4 regions of the Geodermatophilus sp. SYSU D00758 genome follow, and region 3 is predicted to be linked to each of the others. Evidence: riboswitches for the same ligand, from Rfam matches in the RefSeq annotation. Region 3 holds a riboswitch; each other region holds the start of a gene.
What was found. Region 3 has a riboswitch for cyclic di-AMP ahead of ACI8AC_RS17125 (hypothetical protein). Riboswitches for the same ligand answer to the same signal wherever they lie in the genome.
Positions count from the first base shown of each region.

Region 1: another riboswitch for cyclic di-AMP. It lies ahead of ACI8AC_RS20935 (transglycosylase family protein); the one in region 3 lies ahead of ACI8AC_RS17125 (hypothetical protein).
Region 2: another riboswitch for cyclic di-AMP. It lies ahead of ACI8AC_RS05910 (aggregation-promoting factor C-terminal-like domain-containing protein); the one in region 3 lies ahead of ACI8AC_RS17125 (hypothetical protein).
Region 4: another riboswitch for cyclic di-AMP. It lies ahead of ACI8AC_RS13565 (C40 family peptidase); the one in region 3 lies ahead of ACI8AC_RS17125 (hypothetical protein).

Region 1 covers NZ_JBJGYK010000040.1:17,106-21,248, reverse strand. Annotated here, with positions in the region: gene treY (malto-oligosyltrehalose synthase) at 1-1,235, shown strand, start outside; cyclic di-AMP (ydaO/yuaA leader) riboswitch at 1,544-1,702, shown strand; gene ACI8AC_RS20935 (transglycosylase family protein) at 1,706-2,287, shown strand; gene ACI8AC_RS20930 (hypothetical protein) at 2,269-4,143, opposite strand, start outside.
Region 2 covers NZ_JBJGYK010000005.1:165,392-169,534, reverse strand. Annotated here, with positions in the region: gene ACI8AC_RS05915 (alkene reductase) at 1-595, opposite strand, end outside; cyclic di-AMP (ydaO/yuaA leader) riboswitch at 970-1,127, shown strand; gene ACI8AC_RS05910 (aggregation-promoting factor C-terminal-like domain-containing protein) at 1,403-2,035, shown strand; gene ACI8AC_RS05905 (hypothetical protein) at 2,088-2,849, opposite strand; gene ACI8AC_RS05900 (ABC transporter ATP-binding protein) at 2,893-3,768, opposite strand; gene ACI8AC_RS05895 (sensor histidine kinase) at 3,952-4,143, shown strand, end outside.
Region 3 covers NZ_JBJGYK010000024.1:10,346-14,488, reverse strand. Annotated here, with positions in the region: gene helR (RNA polymerase recycling motor ATPase HelR) at 1-1,321, opposite strand, end outside; gene ACI8AC_RS17125 (hypothetical protein) at 1,589-2,236, opposite strand; cyclic di-AMP (ydaO/yuaA leader) riboswitch at 2,565-2,714, opposite strand; gene ACI8AC_RS17120 (protein adenylyltransferase SelO) at 2,919-4,143, shown strand, end outside.
Region 4 covers NZ_JBJGYK010000016.1:47,727-51,869, forward strand. Annotated here, with positions in the region: gene ACI8AC_RS13550 (MFS transporter) at 1-396, shown strand, start outside; gene ACI8AC_RS13555 (Lrp/AsnC family transcriptional regulator) at 360-884, opposite strand; gene hppD (4-hydroxyphenylpyruvate dioxygenase) at 1,056-2,273, shown strand; cyclic di-AMP (ydaO/yuaA leader) riboswitch at 2,444-2,561, shown strand; gene ACI8AC_RS13565 (C40 family peptidase) at 2,592-3,821, shown strand; gene ACI8AC_RS13570 (AAA family ATPase) at 4,127-4,143, shown strand, end outside.

The DNA.
Region 1 (4,143 bases), on a different contig from region 3:
CCGAGGCCCTCGCCGAGCTGCTGGCCTCCTTCCCCGTCTACCGCACCTACCTCCCCGACGGCCGCGAGCACCTGGACGCGACGATCGCCGCCGTCCGGGACCGGCGCCCCGACCTCACCGCGGCCCTCGACGCCCTCCACCCCGTCCTGGGGCAGGCCGGCACCGAGGCCGCCACCCGCTTCGAGCAGACCAGCGGGCCGGTGATGGCCAAGGGTGTCGAGGACAGCGCCTACTACCGGTGGGCACGGTTCGTGGCGCTCAACGAGGTGGGCGGTGACCCGGCCCGCTTCGGCGCCACCGTCGAGGAGTTCCACGAGGCCCAGGTGCGCCGGCTGGACCGCAAGCCCGCGTCGATGACGTCGCTGTCGACGCACGACACCAAGCGCAGCGAGGACGTCCGCGCCCGGCTCGCGGTCCTCGCGGAGGTCCCGACCGAGTGGGCGGACCTGGTCCGCGGGTGGCTGTCGCGGCACCCGCTGCCCGACCGGCCCCTGGCCCACCTGGTGTGGCAGAACCTCGTCGGCGCCTGGCCGCTGTCCCGGGAACGGGCGCACGGCTACGCGGGGAAGGCCGCCCGCGAGGCCGGCACGTCGACCACCTGGACCGCCCCCGACGAGGCCTTCGAGGCCCGGCTGCACGCCCTCGTGGACTCGGCGTTCGACGACCCGGCGACCCACGCCGAGGTGGGGTCGTTCGTCGCCGGGATCGCGCCGTACGGCCGCTCCAACGCGCTGGCGCAGAAGCTGGTGCAGCTCACGATGCCCGGCGTCCCCGACGTCTACCAGGGCACCGAGCTGTGGGACCTCTCGCTGGTCGACCCGGACAACCGGCGGCCGGTCGACTGGGACCTCCGCCGCCGGCTGCTGGCCCGGCTCGACGAGGGCTGGCTGCCGGAGGTGGACGACGAGGGCGCGGCCAAGCTGCTCGTCGTCTCCCGCGCCCTGCGGGCCCGTCGCGACTCCCCGGGGCTGTTCACCGGTTACCTGCCGGTGACCGCGACCGGGTCGGCGGCCGGGCACGCGGTGGCGTTCGACCGGGGCGGTGCGGTGACGGTGGCGACGCGGCTCCCGGTGGCTCTGGAGGCCGCTGGCGGCTGGGGGGACACCGCCCTGCGGCTGCCGACCGGTTCCTGGCGCGACCTGCTCACCGGGCAGCGGGTGGTCTCCGACGCCGGCGGCGTGCCGGTCGCCGGCGCGCTGGCCCGGCTGCCCGTGGCGCTCCTCGTCCGCGACTGACGGTGACCCTCGGGGGCGGGCAGCCCGCCCCCGACCGGCCCGTCGCGGAAAGCGCGATCGACCCCGCGTGGCGGGCGGGTGGCAGGGGCTCTACGCCAAGAACCGCGGCGTGATCAGCGACCCCGACCGCATCCACGCGGGTCAGCGGCTCACCCTCTGACCCGACGGGCTCCGGGGGGCGGTCCGCGCCCCCCGGGGCCAGGGGGGCGCGTGCAGCGTGCCGTGACCCCCTCGTTACCTTGTCCCGGCGTCCGCCGCACCGAGGCGGGCGCCGGTGCCGATCCGCCCAACCCCGTCCGTCGGCCACCGCACCACCTGCACCGCTCCAGGACGGGGGCGGGGGACCCACTTCGACGCCCGCGGCCGACGGCCGCCGGCGTCTCGGGGTGAAGCCGCGCAGCGCGCGGCCGGGACACCGATCGTCCCGAACCCGACAGCTCACCTCGCAGGCGGCGGATCGGAGTTCTCCCATGCGCACGTCCTCCTCCCGCCGGGCTGCCCGGCTGGTCCTCGGCACCGCCCTGACCGCGGGCGCCACGGCGGCCGCCCTCGGCCTCGCCGGCCCGGCCGCGGCCGCCGTGCCGAACGACTGGGACGCCGTCGCCCGGTGCGAGTCCAGCGGCAACTGGGCCATCAACACCGGCAACGGCTACTACGGCGGCCTGCAGTTCAGCCAGAGCACCTGGGAGGCCTTCGGCGGCCTGCAGTACGCCGCCCGGGCCGACCTGGCGACCAAGGAGCAGCAGATCGCCACCGCCGAGCGCACGCTCGACGTGCAGGGCCCGGGCGCCTGGCCGACCTGCGGCAAGGCCCTCGACCCGTCGGCCCCCGAGGCCGGCACGGCGGCCGCCGCGCCCGCCCCGGCACCGGCCCCCGCGCCGGCCCCGGCCGCGCCGTCCGGCGCCACGCACACCGTCGTGGCCGGCGACACGCTCGGGAAGATCGCCGCGCAGCACGGCGTCGCCGGCGGCTGGCAGGCGCTGTACGAGAAGAACAGCGGCCTGCTGAGCAGCCCGCACGTGATCGCGCCGGGTCAGGTCCTGGCGCTCTGACCGCCCCCGGCCGCCGGGGGTCCGGCGTGACCGCGCGTCACCCGGCTCCCGGCGGCCGGACCGGGCCGTCGTCCGGCCGCCCGCTGCGCCGGACCGACCGGAGGGGGCCCGGGGACCCGCCCGTCGGGGACCCGGCCCCGGGCGACCGCCAGCGCGAGCGGCCAGTCCGGGTCGGTCCAGTACCCGCTGTGCCCGCCGGTCCCCGTCACCGCGCGCGTCTGCAGAGCGGGGTCGCCGGGCACGGGGTCCAGCAGGCGCCACTCGTCGCCGCACACCCGTCGCCCGGTCCGCGGGTCCAGCCAGTCCGGCTGCAGCCGCGCCGGGTCGTCGAGCCGGCGGGACCGCAGCGGCCCGCCGTCGCGGGTGTGGTCCCAGCTGGTGACCGGCCCGGCGACGGGGTCGGTGTCGCGGTAGAGGTTGACCCACCGGAACGCACCGGCCACGTCGCGCAGCAGGTCGGCGGTCACGTAGTGCGGGAAGCCGCGGGCGAACTGCTGCCGCAGCTGCGACCCGAAGGTCACCCAGCGCACCCGGGACCGGGCGGGCTCGGGCAGCCACAGCAACGCGACCAGGGAGATCAGGCTGCCCTGGCTGTGCGCCGCCACGACCACCTCGGGCGCCGGGTCGGGGTTGCGCCCCGGCAGCGCGCCGGCCGGGTCGTCACCCCCGCGGTCGGCCAGGGGGTCGGCCACGCCGAGGTGCCAGCAGATCCGGCGGAGCAGCGCGGGCACCACCTCGGACGCGTAGGGCGGCGGCACGAACGGGTGCGCCGCGCGCGGCCAGAACGCCACGACGTCCCAGACCACGTTGAGGCCCCGCCGGGCCGCCTCCGACCGCAGCGCGCCGCGGGCCAGCAGCACGGTGCCCAGCCCGATGCCGAGCAGGGTGGCCTGGCCGAGCGCGATGACGACGTCGTCGCCGGTGACGGCGCCGCCCGGCGGTGAGGCGACCCCGGTGAGCACGCTGGCCGGGAAGGGCGGCTCCTGCCCCGCGCCGCGGCCGCCCCACGACGCCAGCCCGATCGCGGCGGCCAGCACCAGGCCCAGCGCCGTCCAGACGGCGAGCACGAGCGGGACGTCGTTCTTCAGCCGTGCCCGCTGCATCGCCGCCGCCGCCCGCCGCACCCAGGGCTGCGGCAGGCGCAGCGCGGGCGGATCGCCGAAGGTCATCGCGTGCCGCGCCCGGACCCGGAACGCCGCCCGCCGCCGGCGCGCGCGCACCCACCCCGCCGCCCCCAGGACGGCGAAGACCACCGCGGTGACGCCCCACGCGTAGGAGAAGCGCTGCAGCAGCGCCGGGACCTCGACCTCGGCCGCGGTCAGCACGTCGAGCAGCTCCGCCACGCCCAGCGTGACCCCGGCGGTGGAGCCCACGGCGAGGAAGCAGCCGACCGCCGTGGCCAGGGCGGCCGACATCCCACCGGCGAACCGGCGGAACGGCCGCGGCACGCGCTGCGCGGCCGGGCGCGTCGCGGCCGCCAGCACGGCGACGGCCAGGGCCAGCAGCGGCACGGTGGCGGTGCCCACGAGGACGAGGACGCCGACCGCCGGCTCGCTGCCCGGCAACCGGCCCACCCCGGTGACGTCGGAGGCCAGCACCGCGGCCAGCGCGAGCAGCACGGCCGCGACGGTGAGCACCCGCAGCGCGGTGGCGGCGAGGAGGACCGCGCGGCGGACCCAGGGCCGCTCCCGGGTGGCCGTGCGCACCGTCGTCCGCCGCTCCGGGTCGCCGCTGACCAGGACGGCGAACCCGACGAGGGCCAGGAGCACGGCCGGGTACCACCGGAACGGCTCGGCCCACCCCGTGCCCGCGTCCACGGCGACCGAGAGGCCGAGCCAGGCCACGACCAGCAGGCC
Region 2 (4,143 bases), on a different contig from region 3:
CCGGTGACCCGCCGTACTCGTCGGTGCGCACGTTGGACGCCGGGGACAGGAACTCGTGCAGCAGGTAGCCGTTGGCGCCGTGGATCTCCACGCCGTCCAGCCCGGCCTCGACCGCCCGGCGGGACGCGGCCACGAAGTCGGCCACGGTCGCCCGAACCTCCTCGACGGTCAGGGCGTGCGGCACCGGGTAGGGCTGCTTGCCCTTCTCGGTGTGCCCCGCGCCGTCGATGGCGATCGCGCTGGGGGCCACCACGCGCCGCCCGCCGTTGACGTCGGGGTGGGTGACCCGCCCACCGTGCATCACCTGCAGGACGGCGCGGCCGCCGCGGGCGTGCACCGCGTCGGCGACCCGCCGCCAGCCGGCGACCTGCTCGTCGGTGACGATGCCGGGCTGGCCGACGAAGGCCTGGCCCTCGTGGTTCGGGTAGGTGCCCTCGGTGACGACCAGCCCCACGCCGGCGCGCTGCCGGTAGTGCTCGACGACGAGGTCGCCGGGCACGCCGGAGGCTCCCGAGCGCATCCGGGTCAGCGGGGCCATGACGACGCGGTTGGCGAGCTCGAGGTCGCCCAGGGTCACGGGGGAGAAGAGGTCCACGGGGGATGCCGACGTCCCGGGGTGCCCGGCCATTCCGCAACGCGACCGGCATCACGCGCGGCCGGCCCGGCCGGTGGGTGCCCGGGAGACCGGGACCCCCGGCGTGCCCGCCGGCGCGCGGACGTGGCCGCGGCGTCGCTGCCCGTTGCCGACACGCGGTGGGGTTCCCCGCCCGGTTCCCGGCCGGTCGCGCGGTCCCGCCGGCCGGGAGGGCGGGACCCGCGCTGGTCGGCGCGGCGGTGCCCCGGCCGGGCCGGTCCGGCGAGGGCCGCGACGGCGACGGACCGGTCCGGCACGAGCGATTGTCACGGGATGGTCACGCCCCTACCGTGACTGCGTCCGGCCGGTCGTCACCTCCCCAGCCGGGGAGGCCGCGCCGGATGCCGCCGAGTCGCACCCACCGCGGTGGGGCGAGCCGGGGACCCACCTGCACCACCGGGGTGAGTCCCACCCCCGAGCCCGCTCGGAGGTGGGTAGGGCACTCCCAGCCCGAACCCGTCAGCTGACCTGGTAGGCGGCCAGGGGAGAACGGAGAACCATCCGCCCGGGGCCCTCAGAGGCCCGCGGCGCCGCAGTCCGGGCCCGTCGCGCCCCGGCTGCGCATCCAGCAGGCCCCAGCCGCCCCGCTGCACCGAGCCGCGGCGCCCGCGTGCGCCGTGCCGGAGCCGTTCCGCGCTCCAGGAGGTGCAGCGCGCCGGTGGCTGGCCCCTGCCCGTCCAGGCCTCGTGCCGCGTTGCCCTGTCCTGCGCCGGGCCGTCCTCCGACGGACGCGCGCCCGGTCACCGCACACCCCAGGAGATCTCTCCGATGCACGGAACGACCCTGCACGCCCCCACCCAGCACGACACCACCGACGCGATCCGGCCGCCCCGCGGTCGCCGCGCCCTGCGCCTGCTGACCGCGGTCGGCGCCCTGTCCCTGGCCGTCACCTTCGCCGGCCAGTCGGTCGCCCAGGCCGCCCCCGGCGACGACCGCGGCGGCGACCGCGGCGGCTGGTCGCAGGACCGGGACGGCGACCGCGGGAGCTGGCGCGGCGGCGCGGAGCCGGCCGTAGAGGCAGCAGCCGCCCCCGCACCGGCGCCCGCGCCGGCACCGGCCCCGGCTCCCGCACCGGCCCCCGCACCGGCACCGGCCCCGGCCGGCGGCACCGAGCAGGCGTACAAGGACTACGCGCGGTCCGCGCTCGGCGGCGACGCCGCGCAGTTCTCCTGCCTGGAGCAGCTGTGGGAGCGGGAGAGCAGCTGGAACCCGGACGCGCAGAACCCGACCAGCACCGCGTACGGCATCGCCCAGTTCCTCGACTCCACGTGGGCCGGCACCGGCATCGCCAAGACGTCGGACCCGTACCGGCAGATCGACGCGGGTCTGATCTACATCGAGAACCGCTACGGCAGCGCCTGCGCTGCCTGGAGCCACTTCCAGGCCAACAACTGGTACTGACCGGCACGACCGAGGGCCCTCCCCTGCAGGGGAGGGCCCTCGGCCCGGCCGGCTAGGCCACCGCTCGGCGGCGGGTGACCAGCGCCCCGGCGACGGTGGCGACGACGACCCACCCGGCGAGGACCAGCGCCGGCGTGGCCCCCGACCCGGTCTCCGCCAGCCGCAGGACCGCCGCGGTCGGGTCGAGCTTCTCGGTGATCTCGGGGCGGAAGGCCTGCACGACGGGCATCACGCCCAGCACCACGAGGTAGGTGCCGGTCAGGGCAGCGGGCGCGTTGGCGACCGCGGCGCCGATGCCGGCCCCGGTGACGGTGAACGCCGCGCCGGAGACGACGGCCACGGCGAGCACCCGCCCGACGCCGTCCCAGGCCGCCGTCGGCTCGAACACGGCCAGGACGCCGGCGGAGGCGGCCGCCGAGACGGCGGCCAGCCCCGCCCCGAGCAGGACCAGGGCCGCGGCCTTGGCGGCGAGCACCCGGCCCCGCTGCGGGGTGAGCAGGAACGTCGTCTGCACGGTGCGGTGGGTCCACTCCCCGGCGGTGGAGAGCACGCCCAGGGCCAGCAGCACCAGCGCGGTGAGCATGCCCATCATCGCCAGCGGCGACGCGACCGCGATGAGCGGGTCCTCGCTGACGGCCGAGGCCAGTGCCGCACCCGCGGGGGGCAGCAGCGCCGCTGCCAGGGCCACGGCGCGGCCGGACCGGGTGGACAGGGACTTGCGGACCTCGAGGCCCACGAGGGTGGCCGGGCCGGCGGCGCCCGTGCGGACGGCCGGGCGGTGTGCGGTGGACGGCGGGGTGAGGACGGCGGTCACGGTGCGCTCCTTGCGGTGGTCGGGGTGTGCGGTGGGCGGCCGCTCAGGCGGCCGCGGTGAGCTGGAAGAAGAGGTCCTCGAGGCCGTGCTGCGCGGGGCGCAGGTCGACCAGGGCGAGGCCGGCGGAGGCGGCGACCGCGCCCACCTGGGCGGGGGTCGCGCCGGGGACGGTCAGCCGGCCGTCGGGCTCGGCGGTGACGGCGTGCCCGCGGGCCTCGAGCAGCGCCCGCAGGTCGGCCGGGCGCTCGGCGCGGACGACGGTCCCGTCGGCACCGAGCAGCTCGGAGACGGAGCCGTCCGCCACGATCCGGCCCCCGCCGATGACCAGGAGCCGGTCCACGGTGTGCTCGACCTCGCCCAGGAGGTGGCTGGAGAGCAGCACCGTCCCGCCGCGGGCGGCGTGCCCGCGCAGCAGGTCGCGCATCCAGCGGATCCCCTCCGGGTCCAGGCCGTTGGCGGGCTCGTCGAAGACCAGCACCGGCGGGTCGGCCAGCAGCGCGCCGGCGATGCCGAGCCGCTGGCGCATGCCGAGGGAGTAGCCCCCGACCCGGCGGTGCCCGGCGTCGGCCAGCCCGACCAGGTCCAGCACCTCGTCGACCCGGCCGGCCGGCACGCCGATCGCGGCGGCCAGCAGCCGCAGGTGCGTCCGCCCGGTGCGGCCGGGGTGCACGGCCGAGGCGTCGAGCAGGGTGCCCATGACGGCGCCGGGGTTGGGCAGCTGCGCGTAGGGCCGGCCGTCGACCAGGGCGGTGCCGGAGGTGGCCGGGACCAGGCCGGTCATCATCCGCATCGTCGTGGACTTGCCGGCCCCGTTCGGGCCGAGGAAGCCGGTGACGGTGCCCGGCTCCAGGGTGAAGGACACGTCGGCGACGACGGTGCGCTCGCCGTACTGCTTGGTCAGGCCGCTGACCTCGATCATCGGGGGTTCCTCCTCGGGGTGTCCGCTTCGGGGAGGAGCCTGTCGCGGGGCGGCCGGTCCCCGCGTCGGCCGGGCGGCCAGGACCGGGGTCGCCGGGAGTCGCGACCGCGTCATCCGGAAGTGGACACCCGCTCCGACCACCGGCCGACCCGGGGGCGGGCGGCGCCCCCCTAGGCTCCCGCCGTGGGCATCCGCGAGCGCGTCCGGCCGGGGCTGCGCCGGCGCGGCGTGGCCCTCGAGGTCCTCATCGCGCTGGTGTCGGGGCTCAGCGTGGCCGCCGGCGCCGGGACGCCGGACGCCGTCCTGCCCGATGCGGTGCTGGCCGCGGGCGCCGCCGTCCTGGCCCTGCTGCTCCTGCTGCTGCGCCGCCGCGCG
Region 3 (4,143 bases):
GGGCGCACCGGCGCAGGTAGGCGGGCACCGACCACAGGTCGGCGACGAGTTCGGGTCCCTCGAGCAGCGGCCACGCGCGGGAGAACGTCGCGCGCAGGTCCTCGTCCTCGCGCAGCGACGCGCGGAGCAGGTCCGCCGGGACGTCGGCGTCGTGCGCGTCGGCGACGATCGCGACCAGGGCCTCCCAGACCTGGTCGCGCGCCTCGTTGTGCGGGGTGCCGGGCTCGGGCGCCTCGAACGCCTCGGCCCAGTCGTCGGGGCCCAGGCGGACGTCGGCCCAGGGGGTGCTCACCGTCGTCCCCCGGGCCGGCGGCTCCTCGTAGAAGCGGACGGCGGTCTCGATCGCCGCGACCAGGTCCGCGGACGACTTCAGCGCGGCCACCCGCGGGTCCGGCTCGACCCCGGCGGCGGCGCCCTCGGGCACGAGGTCGCGCAGGGTCGCCGTCTGCACACCCTCCTCGCCGAGGCTGGGCAGGACGTCGGAGACGTAGGCCAGGTAGGGCTGGTGCGGGCCGACGAACAGGACCCCGCCCCGGTGCTGCCCGAGGCGCGGGTCGGAGTGGAGCAGGTAGGCGGTGCGGTGCAGGGCGACGACGGTCTTCCCCGTGCCGGGGCCGCCGTCGACGACGAGGGCACCGCGGGACCCCGCGCGGATGATGGCGTCCTGGTCGGCCTGGATCGTGGCGAGCACGTCGCGCATCCGGCCCGACCGGTGCCCGCCGAGGCCGGCGATGAACGCGGACTGGTCGTCGAGGGCGGCGTGCCCCTCGAGGCCGTCCGGGGTGAAGACCTCGTCCCAGTAGTCGGTGACCCGGCCGCGGGTCCAGCGGTACCTGCGGCGGCTGGCCAGCCCCATCGGGTCGGCGTGGGTGGCGCCGAAGAACGGCTCGGCCGCGGGGGAGCGCCAGTCCAGCAGCAGCCGGCGGCCCGAGCCGTCGGTGAGGCCGAGCCGCCCGACGTACACGGGAGCGGGCTCGTCGGCGCGGACCATGCGGCCCAGGCACAGGTCCAGGCCGAAGCGGCGCAGGGTGCGCAGACGGGCGGTCAGCCGGTGCACCTCGAGGTCCCGGTCCAGCGCCTCCTGGCCGGTGCCGCCGGGTGCCCGGCGCTCGGCCTCCAGGCGGGCCGAGAGGTCGGCGACCGATCGCTGCAGACCCTCGGCCACGGCCGCGAAGTGCTCCTCGTCGCCGGCGATCAGCGCCGGGTCGGCCTTGGCCGCGAGGCGACCGGGGAGGTCGAACGCACCGGCCGGTGGGGGGTGGACCTCCCCGGCCCCGGTCGACGTCCGGCGCGGTCCACCCGTCGACGACACCTGCTGCATCCCGCGACCCCCTCGGCCCGCACGCCCGCCTCCGGCCGGCGATTCTGCGGGCTCCCCGGGGTCTTGCCGCAAGACCACGGTGGCGCTATACGTTGAGGTGGGAACGAGGGTGGGTCCGCGAGCCCGTCACCCGCCGGGGCCGGAGCGGCCCGTCCCGGGAGCCGCCGGTCGGGCCTCCTCGCGGGTCACCCGGGCAGGACACCCGCCGGCGACGGGGGCGCGGACCCGGTGTCCCGGTACCGCGCCCCCGCCTGCCGACGCGGTCGGTCAGGGGGTGAAGCTCACGTGGACGTGGTCCATGTGGTTGGCGGTCGCGGACCCGCGGTCCTCCATCGCCCGCCAGCCCGAGCCGCCGGCCATGTGGATGCGCTGCTTCCAGATGACGTACTCGACGTTGAACCGGTCGGCGTTGTCCAGGACGTACTGCGCGATGGCGTCGCCGCTCGCCGAGTCGCTGTAGACCATGAAGTCGGCCGCGAGCTCCTGCGTGGGCGAGTGGCCGGGGCGCGTGTAGACGGTCGACACCCCGAAGGTCTGCGCGACCTCGGCGACCACCGGGCGGACGTGCGGGGCCCAGGCGCTGTAGGCGGTCGACGTCGCGGTGGGCGCACCGACGAGGTCGGCGGCGACCGGCGCGACGGCGGGGGCCGCAGCCGGAGCCGCGGCCGGGGCCGGGGCCGGCGCGGGCGCCGGTGCGGCCGCGGCCTGGCCGCTGGACCACGAGCGCCAGTGCCCGTCACCCCGGCCGTCCCGGTGGTCGTCGGCCTGGGCGACCGACTGGCCGCCGAGGGCCAGGGCGACGGAGAAGGCACCCACGGTCACGCCCTGGAGCGCCCGGCGACGGGCGGTCCGGGGACGGGTGACCACGTCGGCGGAGCGGTCGGGCGTGGCGGGGTGCTGGCTGTTTCCGAGCATGGCTGAGGAACTCCTGAGGGGTCGGTCCCCCGGCGACCGTCGTCGGACGGCCGCCTGGGACGGCGGTGCGGGATGGGGTGGCGGCGCGAGGCCGGATCGACAGGCGGGTCGGCAGGCGCGGCCGGCAGCCGCGCGCGGGGTCCCCGGCGGTCCGGCTCGATCAGGCGTGGAGCCCGACCGGCGCCGGGTGACGGCGGGGGTGCGGCGGCTGTGCCGACCTGGCTGCGCGGACCGACCTAGACGCGCAGGGGGAGCGCGCCGCGGTGTCGACTGCGAGTGGTCACGGGCGCTGGACGGGCCCGTCGGCGCACCATTCGGTGGCTCTCCGTTCTTCCCATGGCCGCCTACCGGGTTAGCTGACGGGTTCGGGCGGGGAAACGCCCTACCCGTTCCCGAGCGGAGCTCGGGGAACGGGACTCACCCCACTGGTTCGGTTGGGTCCCCGGCTCGCGTCCGTGCTGGTGGACGCGACTCGGCGGCGCCCGGCGCGGTTCCCCCGGTGGAGGAAGTACGACCGGCCGGACCGCAGTCACGGTAGGGGTGTCGTGGACTCCCGACAACGCTGATGCGTCTCTACTGGCGACTCCGCAGGTAATTCGCGGCGCGTCGCGTGCGGCTCGGCGTGTCGCGGGCGGCGGGTGCCCGGGCCGGCCCGTCCGCCGCCCTCCGTACCCTTGCGGACGTGACCGCCGTCCCCGCCCTGACCGTCGCCCTCGGCGACTCCTTCGCCCGGGAGCTGCCGGAGCTCGCGGTCCCGTGGCGGGCCGTGGAGCCGCCGGAGCCGCGCCTGCTGGTGCTCAACGAGCCGCTGGCCGCCGAGCTCGGCCTGGACCCGGAGGCGCTGCGGGGCCCGGACGGCGTCCGGTTCCTGGCGGGGACAGCCGTGCCCGAGGGCGCGCGGCCTGTCGCGCAGGCCTACGCCGGCCACCAGTTCGGCTCCTTCGTCCCGCGGCTCGGGGACGGTCGGGCGCTGCTGCTCGGCGAGCTGACCGGCGCCGGGGGCCGGCTGCGCGACCTGCACCTCAAGGGGTCCGGGCCGACGCCGTTCTCCCGCGGCGGGGACGGTCTGGCCGCGGTGGGGCCGATGCTGCGCGAGCACGTCGTCGGGGAGGCGATGCACGCGCTCGGCGTCCCGACCACCCGGTCCCTCGCCGTCGTCGCGACCGGGCGCCCGGTGCGGCGCGAGAGGCTGCTGCCCGGCGCCGTGCTCGCGCGGGTGGCCGCGAGCCACCTGCGGGTCGGCACCTTCCAGTACGCCCGCGCCACGGGGGACGTCGACCTGCTGCGCCGCCTCGCCGACGTGGCGATCGCCCGCCACCACCCCGCCGCCGCGGAGGCCGACCACCCCTGCCGGGCGCTGTTCGAGGCGGTGGTCGCGGCGCAGGCCGACCTGGTGGCCCGGTGGATGCTGGTCGGCTTCGTGCACGGGGTCATGAACACCGACAACACGACCGTCTCGGGCGAGACCATCGACTACGGGCCCTGCGCCTTCCTGGACACCTACGACCCGGACGCCTCCTTCAGCTCCGTCGACGTGGGCGGCCGCTACCGGTACCGCAACCAGCCGCCGGCGGCGGAGTGGAACCTGGCCCGGTTCGCCGAGGCCCTCCTGCCGCTCCTGGACGACGACTCGGACCGGGCGGTCGCGGTGGCCACGGAGGCCCTCGGCGGTTTCGGCCCGCGCTACGAGGCGGCGTGGACGGCCGGCATGCGGGCCAAGCTGGGGCTGCCCGACGGCCTGGACGACGCGGTGGCCGGGGCGCTGGCCGACGACCTGCTGGGCCTCCTCCAGCGCAACGGCGTGGACCTCACCACGGCCTTCCGGGCGCTCGGCGCCGCGGCCCGCGGGGACGTCGACCGCGCCCGGGACCTCGTCCTCGACCTCGCCGGATTCGACGCGTGGGCGC
Region 4 (4,143 bases), on a different contig from region 3:
GGCCGGCTGGCCGACACCTGGGGCCGGCGCCCCTCGCTGGTGCTCGGCGCGGCGCTGGGGACCGGCTCGATGGCCGTGCTCGTGCTCCCGCCGGCGCTGTGGGCGTTCCTCGCCTCGATGGCGGTCTTCGGGCTGGCCGCGGCCCTGCTGGCCAGCGTGCCGGCCGCGCTGGTCGGCGACGTCAGCCCCGCCCGCGGCGGCCGGGTGGTCGCGGTGTTCCAGATGTCGGCCGACCTGGGCGCGATCATCGGGCCGCTGGCGGCCGGGTGGCTCACCGACGCGGTGTCGTTCCAGGCGGCGTTCGCGCTGAGCACCGCCGTCCTGGCGCTGGGGCTGGCCGGGGCGCTGGCGCTGCCCCGTCAGCCGCGGGACGCCGTCGTCCCGCCGTCCCGGTAGGCCGGCGACCGGCTCGCCCCGCGCGGGCCGCCCGCGGTGAGCAGCGGCAGGGCCCGGCGGGGCACCAGCTCCGACAGCGCCACGACGCTGGTGGAGCGGACCACGCACGGCGAGCGGCCCAGGCGCACCAGCGTCTCCTGGAGGGCGGCGTGGGAGGCGGCGGCGATCCGGCACAGCACGTCGCCGGCGCCGGTGGTGGCGTGCGCCTCGAGCACCCCGGGGATCGCCCGCAGGTCGGCGGCCACCTCGTCGAGCGCGCCCTGCGCGATCTCCAGGGTCACGAAGGCCTGGACGGCGTAGCCCGCCGCCGCCAGGTCGATGTCGGGGCCGTACCCGGCGACCACACCGGACTCCTCCAGCCGCCGCAGCCGGGCCTGCACCGTCGCGCGGGCCACGCCCAGCCGGCGGGACAGCTCCAGCACCCCTGCTCGGGGCTGCTCGGTGAGGGCGGTGAGCACCGCCAGGTCGAGCGCGTCGAGTTCGGCCACCGCGGTCCTCCGTGATCCCGGGCTCGTGTGCAGACCGGACAGCCCGGTGCGCCCCACGTCCGCCGAACTGGGCGGGATGGCCAGCTCGGTCCATCCATCTTGCCCACCTGTGCGGCAGGGAGGTGTCCTGGGTAGCGGATCGAGCACCGCGCCCACCGGACGGAGGACCCCATGAGTCTCGACGGCACCCTGAACGACACGCTCAACGACCAGGAGCGACTGGCCGAGCTGAGCATGGAGCAGCTGCGCCAGCTCGTCGGCCTCGTCGAGCACGACGACTCGACCGACCCCTTCCCGGTGAGCGGCTGGGACGCCCTGGTGTGGGTGGTCGGCAACGCGGTCCAGACCGCGCACTTCTTCCAGTCGGCCTTCGGCATGGAGCTGGTCGCCTACTCGGGCCCGGAGACCGGCAACCGCGACCACCACGCCTACGTGCTGCGCTCGGGCGCCGCGCGGTTCGTGGTGCAGGGCGCCTACGACCCGGCCAGCCCGCTGGCCGACCACCACCGGCGGCACGGGGACGGCATCGTCGACATCGCGCTGTCGGTGCCCGACGTCGACCGGTGCATCGCCCACGCCCGCGCCCGGGGCGCCACCGTGCTCGAGGAGCCGCACGACGTCTCCGACGAGCACGGCACGGTCCGGCTGGCCGCGATCGCCACCTACGGCGAGACCCGGCACACGCTGGTGGACCGCTCCCGCTACGCCGGCCCCTACCTGCCCGGCTACGTCGCCCGGTCGTCGTCCTTCGTCAAGCGCGCGGGCGCCCCGAAGCGGCTGTTCCAGGCCGTCGACCACGTGGTCGGCAACGTGGAGCTCGGCGAGATGGACCGCTGGGTCGACTTCTACAACCGCGTCATGGGCTTCACCAACATGGCCGAGTTCATCGGCGAGGACATCGCCACGGACTACTCCGCCCTGATGAGCAAGGTCGTCGCCAACGGCAACCACCGGGTCAAGTTCCCGCTCAACGAGCCGGCGATGGGCAAGAAGAAGTCCCAGATCGACGAGTACCTGGAGTTCTACGGCGGCCCGGGCGCCCAGCACGTCGCCCTGGCGACCAACGACATCGTGACCACCGTCGACGCGATGACCGCCGAGGGCGTGGAGTTCCTCGCCACCCCCGACTCCTACTACGAGGACCCGGAGCTGCGGTCCCGCATCGGCACCGTGCGCGTCCCCGTCGAGGAGCTGCAGCGGCGCGGCATCCTGGTCGACCGCGACGAGGACGGCTACCTGCTGCAGATCTTCACCAAGCCGACCGGCGACCGGCCCACCGTGTTCTTCGAGCTCATCGAGCGGCACGGCTCGCTCGGCTTCGGGAAGGGCAACTTCAAGGCGCTGTTCGAGGCGATCGAGCGGGAGCAGGAGCGGCGCGGGAACTTCTGAGCGCCCACCCCGGGCGGCGTCGTCACGCAGCGTGAGACCCGCCCGGGGTGTCCGGCCGGCGGTTGGTTCCGGAACGGTCACGCCTCTAGCGTGTCGGCGTCCGGACGGGTCGTTCCGTCACCGACTGGTGGCACCGGCCGGACGCCGCCGAACCCCGGCGCCGGCCACGCCGCCGGAACCGGGGACCGGGGACCCACCGCAGTCCTGGGGTGAAGCTCGCCGCGGCCCTGACCGGCCGCGGCGGCCGGGCGCCTTCCCGCCCGAACCCGTCAGCTAACCCGGTAGGCGGCCGCGGAAGAGAGGACAGCTCCCCCGGCCATGGCGCGAGTGCCCGCCCCTGCCCGCCGTCCGTCCGCCCCCCGGGTCCTGGTGGGCCTCCTCGCCGCCGGCGGGCTGGCCCTCACCCCCCTGCCGGCGCTCGCCGCCCCCGACGACCCCGCCACCTCCGCCGAGGCCGCCGCGCTGGTCGCCGACCGCGCCCACCGGCTCGAGGTGGTCACCGAGGAGTTCAACGAGGCCCGGGAGCGGCTCCGCGCCGCCCAGGGAGCCGCCGAGCAGGCCGCCGCGGAGGTGGTCGCCGCCGAGGCCGCGGTCGCCGACGCGCAGGCCGCCGTGGACGCGGCGCGGGCCGCGCTGGCCGAGGCGCAGGAGCGGGTGCGGGCCGTCGCCCGCGGCGCCTGGACCGGCGACCGGCTGGTGCCGCTGTCGGCCATGCTGACCAGCGACTCCCCGGAGGAGGTGCTGGACCGGGTCGGCACCCTGCAGACCATCGCCGACCACAACAACGGCGTGCTCGCCGGTGCCGAGCGGGCCGGGCGGGACGCCGACCGCGCCGCCGGCGACGCCGACCGCGCCGCGGCCGAGGCCGACCGCGCCGCCGCGGAGGCCGAGCGCACCCGGACCGAGGCGCAGCAGCTGCTGGACCGGGTGAGCGCGCAGCAGGCCGACCTGGACCGGCAGGTCGCGGAGTTCCGGGCCGAGTACGACCGGCTGGCCGCCGAGGAGCAGGCCGCGGCGCAGGCCGCGGCCGAACGGCACGCCGCCGAGCAGGCCGCCGCCGAGGCCGTGGCCGCCGAGCAGGCGGACGAGCAGCAGGCAGCCGCGCCGGCTCCCTCGGGTGGGGGCGGGTCGGCCGCCCCCGCCCCGGCGGCGCGGGCGGCCGCGCCGCCGGCCCCCGCCGCGGCGCCGGCACCCGGGAGGGCGGCGCAGGTCGCCGTGGACACCGCGATGGCCCAGATCGGCGACCCCTACGTGTGGGCCGCCGCGGGGCCGGACGCCTTCGACTGCTCGGGCCTGGTGCAGTACGCGTTCGCGGCGGCCGGCATCGCGCTGCCGCACTCCAGCCGCATGCAGTCGCAGCTGGGCACGCCGGTCGCCCGCTCGGCGCTGCAGCCCGGCGACCTGGTCTTCTTCTACAGCCCGGTGAGCCACGTCGGCATCTACATCGGCAACGGGCAGATGGTGCACGCCTCCACCTACGGCCGGCCGGTGAAGGTGGCCTCCGTGGACGCGATGGGCGGCTACAACTCCGCCCGCCGCGTCGCCTGACCGCACCGCCCGACGCCGCGGCCGCACCGGGCCCCGCGGCCCGGGTCCGGCGCAGCCCGGGACCCCCGCATCCCGGGTACGCGAGACCCCGGGCACATCGCACCCCGGGCACGTCACACCCCGGGCACGTCGCACCCCGGGCACGTCGCACCCCGGGCACGTCGCCCCCGGGATCGCGCGGGCGGACCGGCGGCCACCACGACCCCCGCGCAGCCCCGTGTCGTCCACCCGCGGCCGGTGCCACGGCGGCCGCGGTTAGGCTCGGGGCACGTCAAACCCTGAGCACCTTCTCGGTGGGAGGCCCCGTGGACGACGACGCCCG